DNA from 3 places in the Pseudomonas sp. FW305-20 genome. Region 2 is predicted to be linked to each of the others. Evidence: predicted binding sites of a transcription regulator. Region 2 holds the regulator's gene; each other region holds the start of a gene.
What was found. The regulator FliA, encoded in region 2, starts transcription of late flagellar genes. The targets are predictions, from matches to a motif close to CTAAAGTTTNNNNNNNNNNNGCCGNTAA.

Region 1 (4,332 bases), on a different contig from region 2:
GACCATGTCGCGCGCCACCCGCATGTGTCCACTGCCACCAGCCATAGAGCTGCAATGCGGCATAGATCACTTGCAGGAGCATGTCCGAGTAGAGCTTTACCTCAAAAAAGATCCAGCTATAAAGCAGCACCATGACCAGACCGATCGGCCAGCACCAAGGGTTCTGTTTGACCGTTAACCAGACGGCAATGACACCGAGGGCAGCGGCAAACAGTTCAAGCCCGGACATGGAGGTTCCTTGGGGAAAGTCGAAGAGGGGGCGATTGTAACGGCAGGCGCGGCCAAGTAGAACCGGCATCCTCTGTAGCAGCTGACGAGCAGCGCGAGGCTGCGTTCGGCTGCGAAGCACTCGTGAAATCAGACACCGCGGTGCATCAGAAAAAACTCGCAGGCAGGATTGACGACTGCTCTGCAGCCGAACGCAGCCTCGCGCTGCTCGTCAGCTGCTACACCGCCGAACGCAGCCTCGCGCTGCTCGACAGCTGCTACACCGCCGAACGCAGGCTCGGCGTCGTTACACCCGGAACTGCTTGAGCAGCCCGTTCAATTGCTCACTCAATTCCTTCAGGTGGACGCTGGCCACGCTCGACTGTTCGGCGGCCAGCGCAGTGCTGTGGGACAAACCGGCGGCCTGGGTGACGTTCTGATTGATGTCCTCGACCACATGCGCCTGTTGCAAGGTCGCGCTGGCGATGGAGGCGTTCAACCCGTTGAGGTTGCGCAGCGCCTGGGCAATGGCATTCAGGCTGGCGCCGGCCAGGCCGGCCTGCTCGATGGTCAACTGCGATGCACGGCTGCTGTCGCCGATCACTTTGACCGCCGCTTCGGAGTGACTTTGCAGGCGTTCGATCATCGACTGGATCTCGGCCGTGGACTTTTGGGTACGCTGGGCCAGCAGTCGCACTTCATCGGCCACCACCGCAAAACCGCGACCTTGCTCGCCGGCGCGAGCAGCTTCGATGGCTGCGTTGAGGGCCAGCAGGTTGGTTTGCTCGGCGATGGAACGGATCACTTCGAGAACGCTGCCGATCTGCGTGCTTTCGGCGGCCAGGGTACGAATCACGTCCACTGCCTGATCGATGGTCGACGACAGCTTGTCGATCTGTTGCAGGCTGCCATCGATATTGACCTGGCCTTGCTGCGCCTGAGACTCGGCATCGCGCATTTCACTGGCGGCGTGCTCGGCGTTTTTCGCAACGTCGTGGACGCCATACGTCACTTCATTAATGGCTGTGGCCACCAGTTCCATTTGCTGGGATTGTTGTTGACTGCGTTGCTGGGCCTGGGCGGCGTCGTTGCCCAGTTCGCTGGAAGACTGGCCCAAGGCACTGGCGGACACTTGCAGTTCTTTGATCACCAGCCGCAGCTTGGCGGTGAAGGCGTTGAAGTGGCGTGCCAGTTGCGTGACTTCATCCTGGCCATGGGTGTCGAGGCTGCGGGTCAGGTCGCTTTCGCCGCTGGCGATGTTGGCCATGGCGTTCACGGTTTCCTGCAAGGGACGCACGATGCTGCGGGCGATCAGGATGACCAGCAGCGCCATGATCAGCGCAATCACCAGTCCCACGAATGTGGCTTTCCAGACCTGGCCATAGAACTCGGCCTGCATGTCATCGATATACACGCCGGAACCGATTATCCAACCCCAGGGCTCGAAGAGTTTGATGTAGGACGTTTTTTCTACCGGAGCGCTGGCGCCCGGTTTCGGCCAGCGATAGTCAACGGTACCGGCCCCCTTGGACTTGGCGACGGCGACCATTTCATTAAACAGGGCAAAACCGTCCGGGTCGCGGATCGCCGAGAGGTTCTGGCCGTCGAGTTTCGGGTTGGCCGGGTGCATGATCATCACCGGCGTCAGGTCATTGATCCAGAAGTAGTCATTCTGGTCATAACGCAGACCGCGAACGGCGCTCAGTGCCTGCTTCTGCGCAGCATCGCGAGTGAGGGTGCCGGCAGTTTCGAGGCCATGGTAATAAGTCAGAATGCCGCTGGCGGTTTGCACCACATGCTGGGTTTTCTGGGCCTTGGCCTGGTAAAGGTCATCGTGAATCTGCTTGAGCATCAAGACGCCCAACGTCATTAGCATCAGGACGGCCACGATCAAGATGAGCCACAAGCGTCGGCTGATCGACATACTGCGCAAGCTGTTCATAACGCTGTCACTCCGGTTTCTTTTTCTTGTAAAAAATGATCGCCAGCATCCAACCACACTTTGCCAATCGGTCATATCCGACCCAAGTCCAACAACGCGGCAGCGTTAATCAGACTTGTCTGATAGGATTTCGGCCCCGCGCGGAAAAACCTGAATCCAAGTCGATTTTTCACGGAATTTTTATGGTTTCGTCCGGATTCTATGCGTGCGGCGCAGCAGCGACGCTGACCGCAGTCAACGTTGTGAAAAAATATTAATGGGGCATGCCGTAGCGCATTGCTTCTTGGGGGATTGATGGATCTTTGGACTGCCTTTTCGGCGTTGATACTTGGGGTGGTAGAAGGGCTGACGGAGTTTTTACCGATTTCCAGTACCGGTCACCAAATCATCGTGGCGGACTTGCTCAATTTCGGTGGCGAACGGGCCATCGCTTTCAACATCATCATTCAGCTGGGGGCGATTCTGGCGGTGGTGTGGGAGTTCCGCCGCAAGATCTTCGATGTGGTCATCGGTTTGCCGACCCAGCCGAGCGCTCGACGCTTTACCGCGAACCTGTTGATTGCGTTCATGCCGGCCGTGGTACTTGGGGTGATTTTTTCCGATTTGATCCACGAGTACCTGTTCAACCCGATCACTGTCGCGACGGCGTTGGTTGTGGGCGGGATCGTCATGTTGTGGGCCGAAAAGCGTCAGCATGAAGTGCATGCCGAAACTGTTGACGACATCACTTGGAAAGATGCCCTGAAAGTCGGCTTCGCCCAGTGCCTGGCGATGATTCCCGGGACGTCACGCTCCGGCTCCACGATCATTGGTGGCTTGTTGTTCGGGCTGTCGCGCAAGACCGCTACCGAGTTCTCGTTCTTTCTGGCGATGCCGACCATGGTCGCTGCGGCGGTTTACTCGGGCTACAAGTATCGCGACCTGTTCGTTCCGTCTGATTTTCCGGTGTTCGCGATCGGTTTTGTCACGGCGTTCATCTTCGCGATGATTGCCGTCAGAGCCTTGCTGGTGTTCATCGGCAGTCACAGTTATGCGGCGTTCGCCTGGTATCGCATCGCGTTCGGCCTGGTCATCCTGGCCACCTGGCAGTTCGGCTGGGTCGACTGGACCGCGGTCAAGCCATGAATGATGGCAGCACGCGCAACAACCCCGGACGCAAGCCCTCAGGAGTGATTCGCAATCTCCAGCTGAAACTGTTGGTGTTTGCGGTCCTGTGCGCGTTGCCGCTGTTTGGCTCGATCTCGTTGTGGCTGCGTGGGGTTTCGGTGATTCCCCTGGTGGCTTACGGGGTCGTCAGCCTGCTGGCGTTCTTGCTGTACTGGAGCGACAAACGCAAGGCGCGCGCTGACCATTGGCGCACGCCGGAAAACGTGTTGCATGCGGTGGAATTTGCCGGAGGCTGGCCGGGCGCCTTACTGGCGCAGCAGCTGTTCCGTCACAAGACGCGCAAGCTCTCGTATCAGTTGGTGTTCTGGAGCATCGTGCTGATGCATCAGGTGTTCTGGATCGATCAATTGTTTCTGGGTGCAAATCTGCTGGCGCTGTTTTAAAGCAGCAGCCCGACCTGGGTGCGCTTGGGCAACTTGCTCACCACCAATTGATGGGAACGCTGCAACAAACCTTGCAGCTCTTCACGGCCCAGCGGGTAGGGCGTTTCCATGATGATCCACTGAGCCCGCGCCAGATACGGCGCCGGGCGAATTCCCGGGCGGTCGCAATGACCGAGAAACAAGTCCTTGTCGACCTTGAAGGCCAGGGATTCGCCCCGCAGATTCTGCAAGGCAAACATCTTGTTCCCAGCAATCGAAAACACCCTTACGCCACCCCACTTGTAGTCTTCCCGCGCACCCGGCAGCGCGAGACAGAATTGCGCGACATCTTCTTCGCTCATACGTCCAGCTTTCATATCAGTCGGTCCCCGCAGGCATTGAATGATTCGATCAAATGGTCGAGCCAGGCGCGTACGGCCGGCATCACTCCGCGCCGATGAGGGTAGACCGCTTGCAGCCAGCCGCCAGGCAACGACCAGTCGGGCAGCAACTGTACCAGCGAGCCGTCTTGCAGTTCCTGCTCGCAATACATCATCGGCAGCATGGTAAAGCCCTGGCCGGCGAGGGTGCAGGCCTTGCGCACGATAAAGTCATCGATGCCCAATCGCGCTTCGAGGGTGAGGTCGCAGCTTT
Region 2 (4,332 bases):
TGCCCGCAAAGCGGTCCACCTGACTGGCCATAAGCACGAGCTTGAGCAGGTTGCTTTCAACTTCGGTGACCAGTTGGGTCACGCGCTTGATCACCTGACCGGTGAGGTCCTGGTAATCCTGAGCGAGCAGAATGTCGTTGAGGTTGCTCGACACAACGCGATTGTCTTCGCTGCTGCGTGTCAGGAAACCGTCGACTCGCCGAGCCAGCTCGCGGAACTCTTCAGCCCCGACTTCGCGACGCATGAACCGTCCCCAATCGGTGCTCAAGGCCTGGGCTTCGTTGCTCAGGCCGTTGACCAGCGGCGTGGCGTTTTCCACCAGGTCCATGGTGCGGTTGGCCGCGGCTTCGGTCAGCTTGACCACATAACCCAAGCGCTCGGTGGCATCCGTGATCTGCGAGACCTCCTCGGCTTGCGGCATGTTCGGGTCAATCTGGAAATTGACGATCGCACTATGCAGCTCGCGAGTGAGCTTGCCCACTTCCTGATACAGGCCACGGTCACGGGTCTGATTGAGCTCATGGATCAGTTGCACAGCGTCGCCGAACCTGCCTTTTTCAAGGCTTTCGACCAGTTCGACCGCGTGTTTTTTCAGGGTCGATTCGAAATCGCCCTGTGAAGACTCGTTATGCTCCATAGCTCCCCCGTGGCGAAGTGGATCAACCGATGCGTTCGAAAATCTTTTCGATTTTGTCTTTCAACGCCTGGGCCGTGAAGGGTTTGACCACATAGCCGTTAACACCGGCCTGGGCCGCTTCGATGATCTGCTCGCGCTTGGCTTCAGCGGTGACCATCAGCACTGGCAGGTGCTTGAGCTTTTCATCCGCGCGTACGTGACGCAGCAGATCGATGCCGGTCATGCCAGGCATGTTCCAGTCCGTTACCAGAAAGTCGATGCTGCCGCTGTTGAGGACCGGGATCGCAGTGATGCCATCGTCAGCCTCGACCGTGTTGGTGAACCCAAGGTCACGCAACAGGTTTTTTATGATCCGCCGCATCGTTGAGAAGTCATCAACGATGAGGATTTTCATGTTCTTGTCCAATTCGACCTCCAAGCAGTCTTAAACGCGCCCAGCACCTGGACACGCCATTTCAATCAATCCGGCAATGCACTCGATGACTGTCTGGAGCACAACAGATCGTGACCGGCAAGGTTCAACACCCCACCAGCCGCGTTCGCAGTGCCCCCACACTGCCTTCAGCGCGCTCGCCACTCCCCCAAACGCCCCCGCAAACGGGCCGCGCACTGGCTATGTAACTGGCTGACCCGCGATTCGCTGACCCCCAGGACCTCACCGATTTCCTTGAGGTTCAGCTCTTCGTCGTAGTACAGCGCCAACACCAGTCGCTCACGCTCCGGCAAATTGGCAATCGCGTCCGCCAGCGCCGCCTGGAAGCGTTCATCTTCCAGATCGCGTGACGGCTCCAGATGTGCACTCGCGCCATCCTCGTGCAGCCCTTCGTGTTCGCCGTCCTGCAACAGATCGTCGAAACTGAATAACCGGCTACCCAGGGTGTCGTTCAAAATCCCGTAATAATCGTCGAGACTCAATTGGAGTTCGGCCGCAACTTCGTGATCTTTAGCGTCACGGCCGGTTTTAGCTTCAATCGAGCGAATGGCGTCGCTGACCATCCGGGTATTGCGGTGGACCGAACGTGGCGCCCAGTCCCCCTTGCGTACTTCGTCGAGCATCGCGCCGCGGATTCGAATGCCCGCGTACGTCTCGAAACTCGCGCCTTTGCTGGCGTCGTATTTGGTCGACACTTCAAGCAGGCCGATCATCCCGGCCTGGATCAGGTCTTCGACCTGGACACTGGCCGGCAGACGCGCCAGCAAGTGGTAGGCAATGCGTTTAACCAGTGGCGCGTAACGCTCGATCAGCTCGTACTGCGCGTCACGTGCCGACTTCTTGTAAAGGTTGTAGCCACCGGCTGTCATAGCACAGGTCCTGCGGTCTGTTGCACGAGGCGCTCGACGAAAAACTCCAGGTGCCCACGCGGGTTGGCAGGCAGCGGCCAGGTATCGACCTTCTGGGCAATGGCCTTGAACGCCAGTGAGCACTTGGACCGCGGGAAGGCTTCGTAGACGGCGCGCTGCTTCTGCACAGCCTTGCGCACGCTTTCGTCGTAAGGCACCGCGCCGACGTATTGTAAGGCGACGTCCAGGAAGCGATCCGTGACCTTGGTCAACTTGGCGAACAGGTTGCGCCCTTCCTGCGGGCTCTGGGCCATGTTGGCCAGGACGCGGAAGCGGTTCATGCCGTAATCGCGGTTCAGCAGTTTGATCAGTGCGTAAGCATCGGTAATCGAGGTCGGTTCGTCGCAGACCACCAGCAAGACTTCTTGCGCTGCACGGACGAAACTGACGACCGAGTCACCAATGCCCGCCGCGGTGTCGATCACCAGCACGTCGAGGTTGTCGCCGATATCGCTGAACGCCTGGATCAGGCCGGCGTGCTGGGCCGGGCTCAAATGAACCATGCTCTGTGTGCCGGACGCGGCCGGAACGATGCGGATGCCGCCAGGGCCCTGCAACAGTACGTCGCGCAGCTCGCAGCGGCCTTCGATCACGTCGGCCAACGTACGTTTGGGTGTCAGCCCCAGCAGGACGTCGACGTTCGCCAGCCCCAGATCGGCGTCCAACAGCATGACGCGCCGACCGAGCTCAGCTAGAGCCAGGGACAAGTTCACTGACACGTTAGTCTTCCCGACGCCACCTTTGCCGCCGGTCACCGCGATCACCTGTACGGGATGCATGCTGCCCATGAATTTCTTTACCTTGTCTTACTTAGACGGAGGCCACATTACTGGCTGCGCGTTCATTAACTGAACAATGCATGGCAGGCCATCGATGTAGGTACAAAAACTGTCATTAGTACCTCAGCCCACCTGCTTGGTCGGGCTGTGGTAAATATCAGCGAACATGTCAGCCATGGCTTCTTCGCTGGGTTCTTCTTGCATTTGCACGCTTACAGCGCGACTGACCAACTGATGACGACGCGGCAGATGCAAATCATCCGGGATCCGCGGGCCATCGGTCAGGTAGGCCACCGGCAGTTCATGACTGATGGCCAGGCTCAACACCTCGCCCAGACTTGCCGTTTCATCCAGTTTAGTCAGGATGCAGCCAGCGAGCCCACAACGCTTGTAACTGTGATAAGCGGCCGTTAGAACCTGTTTCTGGCTGGTGGTTGCCAAAACCAGATAATTTTTCGATTTGATGCCACGACCGGCCAGGCTTTCGAGCTGCATGCGCAGTGCCGGATCGCTGGCCTGAAGGCCCGCGGTATCGATCAGCACCACGCGTTTGCGCAGCAAGGGCTCCAGCGCCTGTACCAGTGACTGCCCCGGATCGACGTGAGTCACCGACACATTGAGGATCCGGCCCAACGTCTTGAGTTGTTCCTGAGCACCAATACGGAAACTGTCCATGCTGACCAGCGCGATGTTCTGCGCGCCGTACTTGAGCACGTAACGGGCCGCGAGCTTGGCCAGGGTGGTGGTCTTGCCCATGCCGGCAGGACCGACCATGGCAATCACGCCGCCCTCCTCCAGAGGCTCGACTTCCGGTGTGGCGATCATCCGCGCCAGGTGTGCCAGCAACATGCGCCAGGCCTGACGAGGTTCTTCAATATCGGTAATCAGCGCCAGCAAATCGCGCGACAACGGGCCGGACAGGCCGATGCGTTGCAGGCGACGCCAAAGATTGGCCTGGGCCGGACGGCTGCCTTGCAGCTGATTCCAGGCCAGGGAGCCGAGTTGCACTTCCATCAGTTCGCGCAGGCTGTTGAGCTCGAAACGCATCGAGTCGAACGCCCGTGGGTCGACGCCACCAGAGGCTGGTGCCGCAACCGGTGCAGGACGATGGGGTTCGGTGTACGTCGGTTCGATCAGCGGCTCGGCGGCGGTCAGTGGCAGGCCGGCGAACAATTGGCGATTGGTGGACTTGTCGCTCTCGCCATCGCTGCGCAGGCTCAGTTCGGCCTGGGCGGTGACGATCCGCGACTGGGTCTTGCGCAGCTCGTCTTCGAGTTCCATGTTCGGAACGCGCGGGGCCAGCGCCGACAATTTGTAATCCAGGGCAGCCGTCAGCTCGACGCCACCGGCGATCCGGCGGTTGCCAATGATGGCGGCATCAGCGCCCAGCTCATCACGAACCAGTTTCATGGCCTGACGCATATCGGCGGCGAAAAAACGCTTAACTTGCATAAACCACTACCTCAGCCGTTGGGCCCTACTGTCGCAACGATGGTCACTTGCTTGTTGTCAGGTATTTCCTGGTAAGCCAACACATGCAAACCCGGGACTGCCAATCGGCCGAATCGCGACAGC
Region 3 (4,332 bases), on a different contig from region 2:
AAGCGTCTTATTACATGTCGTCTTTGTCGAAGCGCCGAGCTTCGCGTTGCAGCTGATAGACGAACCGTTCGACTTGCCGCTGTACCAGCCCGCTCATGTTGTGAAAGCGCACGCCAGCGAAGGTGGTGGAGATCCTTTCTTCGAAGTGCAGGTAACGCAGCTCGACGGGGGCCGTCATGTTGCCAAAGGGCAGGGCGGCGATGAAGCGGTCATAGACCTGACCCAGTTGCAGGCTATCGGTGATGTCGCCTTCGAAGCGCAACTTGCAGCCGGTGGCAGAAATATCCAGGAGCTTGCCGCTGATCGGCGACTTGAGCTTTTCACCGCCCAGATCGACGTTGACCAGTTGTGCCAGCTTCAATGCTGCGCGGAATGCATTGCGACGCTGGTGGTAAACCACCTCGGCGGGCAGGGCGCCACGGTAGCAGCGACCGCCACCGGATTCGTCGATGGTCAACGGGCCGTTGCTTTCCCAGGCAATGCGCACGCCGTCGTGAAAGCCTTCGACTTTGAACGGTTCGCCGGCGAGCAGGAAGCGTTCACCATCGCGGGGAATCATTTCGTCCAGGGCAATCATGTTGCTGTCACGGTCAATGTCCACCAGATAACTCTGGAAGCGCTGGCTGCGCTCATGGAACGTGATGATCAGCGGATCATGGCTGTCTTGCAGCTGGCGCAGGGTGCCGGAGATTTCCAACGGCGTGGTGAGCACCTTGGGTGGCTGCGGAGCATCGTCCGCGCTTAAGGCATTGAACACGGTTCATCGATCTCCAGGCAAAAATATGACTACGGCTGGCCAGCATATTGCCAGCAGTTTGCGCGTCTTGATAGTGCGCGCTTTCAGCAGGCTCATGCCTGGCTGAGCGGACGTGGCTTCGCAAGCATGGAGGTTGATCCGCGCGCATCGTAGAGCGCTGGCGGCTCGCCGCCGTTGAGGATTTTCAGCTGATTGGCCGTCGCGGCCTGTTGCACCAGGATCGACTGGCCATTCTTGACGTTGGCCGCCTGGCACTGAGCCAGAAGATCGGTCAATACATCGCTCTGTTCGAGCAACTGATCGCCAATGCTCGAATGGCTGGCAAGTTGCTCCAGGCCATCGCGATTGGTCGGCAGGTTGAGGCTGGCGAGGATTTCACTGCGCTTGCGGCCATGCTGATCGAGCAAAATGATCAATGCCTGTTTCTGCGCCAGAATCTCTTCGAGCAGAGGCATGTCGCGACCGTGCAAGGCGAGGGACTCGGTTTGCAGTAACTCCAGCAAGTGCTGTGCCGGAGCGAAATCGTCGGTGATCAGTTGCAGTAAGTTAGTGTCGTGCATGGCTGGCCTTGGGTTTTAAGCGTCCAAAAGCCTGGCGCAGGCCTTGGCCTAGCGCTGGGCTTCGAAGTTGAGCAGTTTGCTGGCTACACGGTTGCTGTCGACTTTGTAGCTGCCATCGGCAATCGCTGCTTTCAACTCGGCCACGCGGGCGTTGTCGACGGCAGGCTGATCGCGCAGCTTGTCAGTGACCTTCTGCAACTGTTGAGCCTCATTGCTGAAATGTACCGATTCCCCGCTTTTGACGGTACTGGCCTGTTCGGCCGGGGTATTCAGCGGTGCGGGCTTGCCGGCTTCGGCAGTTTCCTTCGCGGCGCTGGTACGCGTACTACCGGTAAGTGACGAGGAACTGTTTAAACGGCTGAAATCGATGACCATGACAAAAAACCTCTGGGTATTTGGACGCTTGCCATGTTTTCGGCCATACCCGGGAAAACTTTAGGCCCAATTATCAATGAGCTTGCGCGCGTCAGCGCTTGCCCTGCATAGGGCACAGTCTAGGGAACAGTCGAGTGGCGCGCCACTTCTTCACAAACACAGAGTCCTCTACATCGCTACTTCCACCTGGCCGGGCGCGATGACTTGCGCCTTGATGACCCGCTGGGAGTTGAGGTTTTTCACCCGGATCTGTTCGCGCAAGCCGCCGTTGGACAGTGCTTCACCCGGCATGCGCACGCTCAACGTGCCACTGCGGGCGGTAATCACCACCTGGTCGCCCTTGCTGATGACTTCTGCCTGTTCCATGTGCACCAGGGTCATGACCTGGTCGGCGACCATTGGTCGGGTAAGTTTCTGCCCGATCGCCTGATCGACGGAAGTCAGGTAGCCCTGGCTGATCAGGCTGATGTCACGCTCGCGCAGGGTCACATCCTGAGGCTCGACGATACCGGCGCGTCGTAGCGGGCGGGTGGTGGTCACAATGTCACGAAACAGGCGCACTTGAGCGGGTACGAAGACTGTCCAGGGCGACGCGCCTTCGCAGCGAACCTTGACCGTAACCCGGCCCAGCGGCGTGGCCGGGCTCTCCAGGGACGCTGTCAATTCCTTGTCGCACATGGGCATGCGCAGCCGTGGATCGAGCTGCTTGACCTCGATCTCGTAGCGGCCTTCCGATTGACTGGTGGCCAGATAGTCTTCTACGGTGAATTCAAGAAAGCCCTGGGTGACGCCGATAAGCATGTCAGGCAAGGTAACCGCGTCAGCAAGGGCAGGGCAGCCAGCGTTGAACAGGCAGACGGCCGACACCGCGCAAAGCAATTTGCGGGCGTTTGATGTCAGGCGTCGGAAAAATGTCGGTTCTGTGTTCATAAGAGTTAAAAAGCAAGCGCCGTGCCGTTTAGTGATGAATGCGCGTCGCAACACACTTAAGCGTTGGTGTAGGAGTCTGTGCATGGCTGGGGTAATGGATGCGGTAAACCAGCGCACGCAACTGGTAGGGCAGAATCGCCTTGAGCTGTTGTTGTTCCGTCTCGACGGCCAGCAGCTGTATGGGATCAACGTGTTCAAGGTTCGGGAGGTGCTGCAATGCCCCAAACTGACGCTGATGCCAAAATCCAGTCCTGTCGTGTGCGGTGTGGCAAGTATTCGGGGGGCGACCATTCCGATTCTTGATCTGGCGATGGCGACCGGCTCCGGTGCGTTGAAAGATCAAAGCAATCCCTTCGTGATCATCACGGAGTACAACACCAAGACCCAGGGTTTCCTGGTGCGGTCAGTGGAACGCATCGTCAACATGAACTGGGAGGAGATTCATCCGCCACCCAAGGGCACGGGACGCGATCATTACCTGACAGCTGTGACTCGGGTCGACAATCAGTTAGTCGAAATCATCGACGTCGAGAAAGTGCTGGCAGAAGTGGCGCCGACACCGGAAGCGATTTCCGTCGGCGTAGTGGATGTCGAAACCCAGCACAAGGCGCTCTCTTTGCGAGTGCTGACGGTCGATGACTCGTCGGTGGCGCGCAAGCAGGTGACCCGTTGCCTGCAGACGGTCGGTGTCGAAGTGGTGGCGTTGAACGACGGTCGGCAAGCGCTGGATTACCTGCGCAAGCTGGTCGACGAGGGCAAGAAGCCGGAAGAAGAGTTCCTGATGATGATTTCCGACATCGAGATGCCGGAGATGGACGGGTACACCCTCACGGCCGAGATCCGCAACGACCCTCGCATGCAAAAGCTTCACATCATCCTGCATACTTCGTTGTCCGGTGTATTCAATCAGGCGATGGTCAAGAAGGTCGGTGCCGATGACTTCCTTGCCAAATTCCGTCCTGATGACCTGGCATCCCGGGTAGTCAACCGGATCAAGGCAGCAGACATCAGCTAGGGGCCTTTTGCCCCTAACGGTTAATACGATTTAAGAGGCGGCATCTTTGTCTACGGGTAATTTGGATTTCGAACAGTTCCGGGTCTTCCTGGAAAAAGCCTGTGGCATTTTGCTTGGTGAAAACAAGCAATACCTGGTCTCGAGCCGTCTCAACAAACTGATGGAACAGCAAGGCATCAAGTCCCTCGGTGAGCTGGTCCAGCGCATCCAGACCCAGCCGCGCAGCGGTTTGCGCGAGATGGTGGTGGATGCCATGACCACCAACGAAACCCTGTGGTTTCGTGACACCTATCCGTTTGAAGTCTTGAAGAACAAGGTGCTGCCCGCGGCGATCAAGGCCGCCCCTGGCCAGCGTCTGCGGATCTGGTCGGCGGCCTGTTCGTCGGGTCAGGAACCGTATTCGCTGTCGATGTCGATCGATGAGTTCGAGCGCGTGAACATGGGCCAGTTGAAGATGGGCGTGCAGATCGTTGCCACCGACCTGTCCGGTACCATGCTGACCAACTGCAAGACCGGCGAGTACGACAGCCTGGCCATTGGCCGCGGCCTGTCGCCCGAGCGCCTTCAACGTTACTTCGACCCGAAAGGGCCGGGGCGCTGGGCCATCAAGGCTCCGATCAAGAGCCGGGTGGAGTTTCGCTCGTTCAACCTGCTGGACAGCTACGCAGCGCTGGGCAAGTTTGACATCGTGTTCT

Region 1: a site for FliA is predicted at 2,277-2,304, ahead of AC3WP4_RS02615 (methyl-accepting chemotaxis protein). Genes of this name have one in related genera too.
Region 3: a site for FliA is predicted at 1,729-1,756, ahead of flgM (flagellar biosynthesis anti-sigma factor FlgM). Genes of this name have one in related genera too.

Annotation. Positions count from the first base shown of each region.
Region 1 covers NZ_JBYTAJ010000002.1:134,454-138,785, forward strand. Annotated here, with positions in the region: gene pnuC (nicotinamide riboside transporter PnuC) at 1-229, opposite strand, end outside; gene AC3WP4_RS02610 (hypothetical protein) at 352-534, shown strand; gene AC3WP4_RS02615 (methyl-accepting chemotaxis protein) at 515-2,149, opposite strand; gene AC3WP4_RS02620 (undecaprenyl-diphosphate phosphatase) at 2,444-3,274, shown strand; gene AC3WP4_RS02625 (DUF1294 domain-containing protein) at 3,271-3,699, shown strand; gene AC3WP4_RS02630 (MmcQ/YjbR family DNA-binding protein) at 3,696-4,055, opposite strand; gene AC3WP4_RS02635 (LysR substrate-binding domain-containing protein) at 4,052-4,332, opposite strand, start outside.
Region 2 covers NZ_JBYTAJ010000015.1:103,520-107,851, reverse strand. Annotated here, with positions in the region: gene AC3WP4_RS15295 (protein phosphatase CheZ) at 1-637, opposite strand, end outside; gene AC3WP4_RS15290 (chemotaxis response regulator CheY) at 660-1,031, opposite strand; gene fliA (RNA polymerase sigma factor FliA) at 1,199-1,939, opposite strand; gene fleN (flagellar synthesis regulator FleN) at 1,936-2,766, opposite strand; gene flhF (flagellar biosynthesis GTPase FlhF) at 2,881-4,209, opposite strand; gene flhA (flagellar biosynthesis protein FlhA) at 4,221-4,332, opposite strand, start outside.
Region 3 covers NZ_JBYTAJ010000053.1:10,389-14,720, forward strand. Annotated here, with positions in the region: gene AC3WP4_RS27300 (flagellar brake protein) at 11-757, opposite strand; gene AC3WP4_RS27305 (flagella synthesis protein FlgN) at 850-1,317, opposite strand; gene flgM (flagellar biosynthesis anti-sigma factor FlgM) at 1,366-1,692, opposite strand; gene flgA (flagellar basal body P-ring formation chaperone FlgA) at 1,861-2,622, opposite strand; gene AC3WP4_RS27320 (chemotaxis protein CheV) at 2,705-3,637, shown strand; gene cheR (protein-glutamate O-methyltransferase CheR) at 3,684-4,332, shown strand, end outside.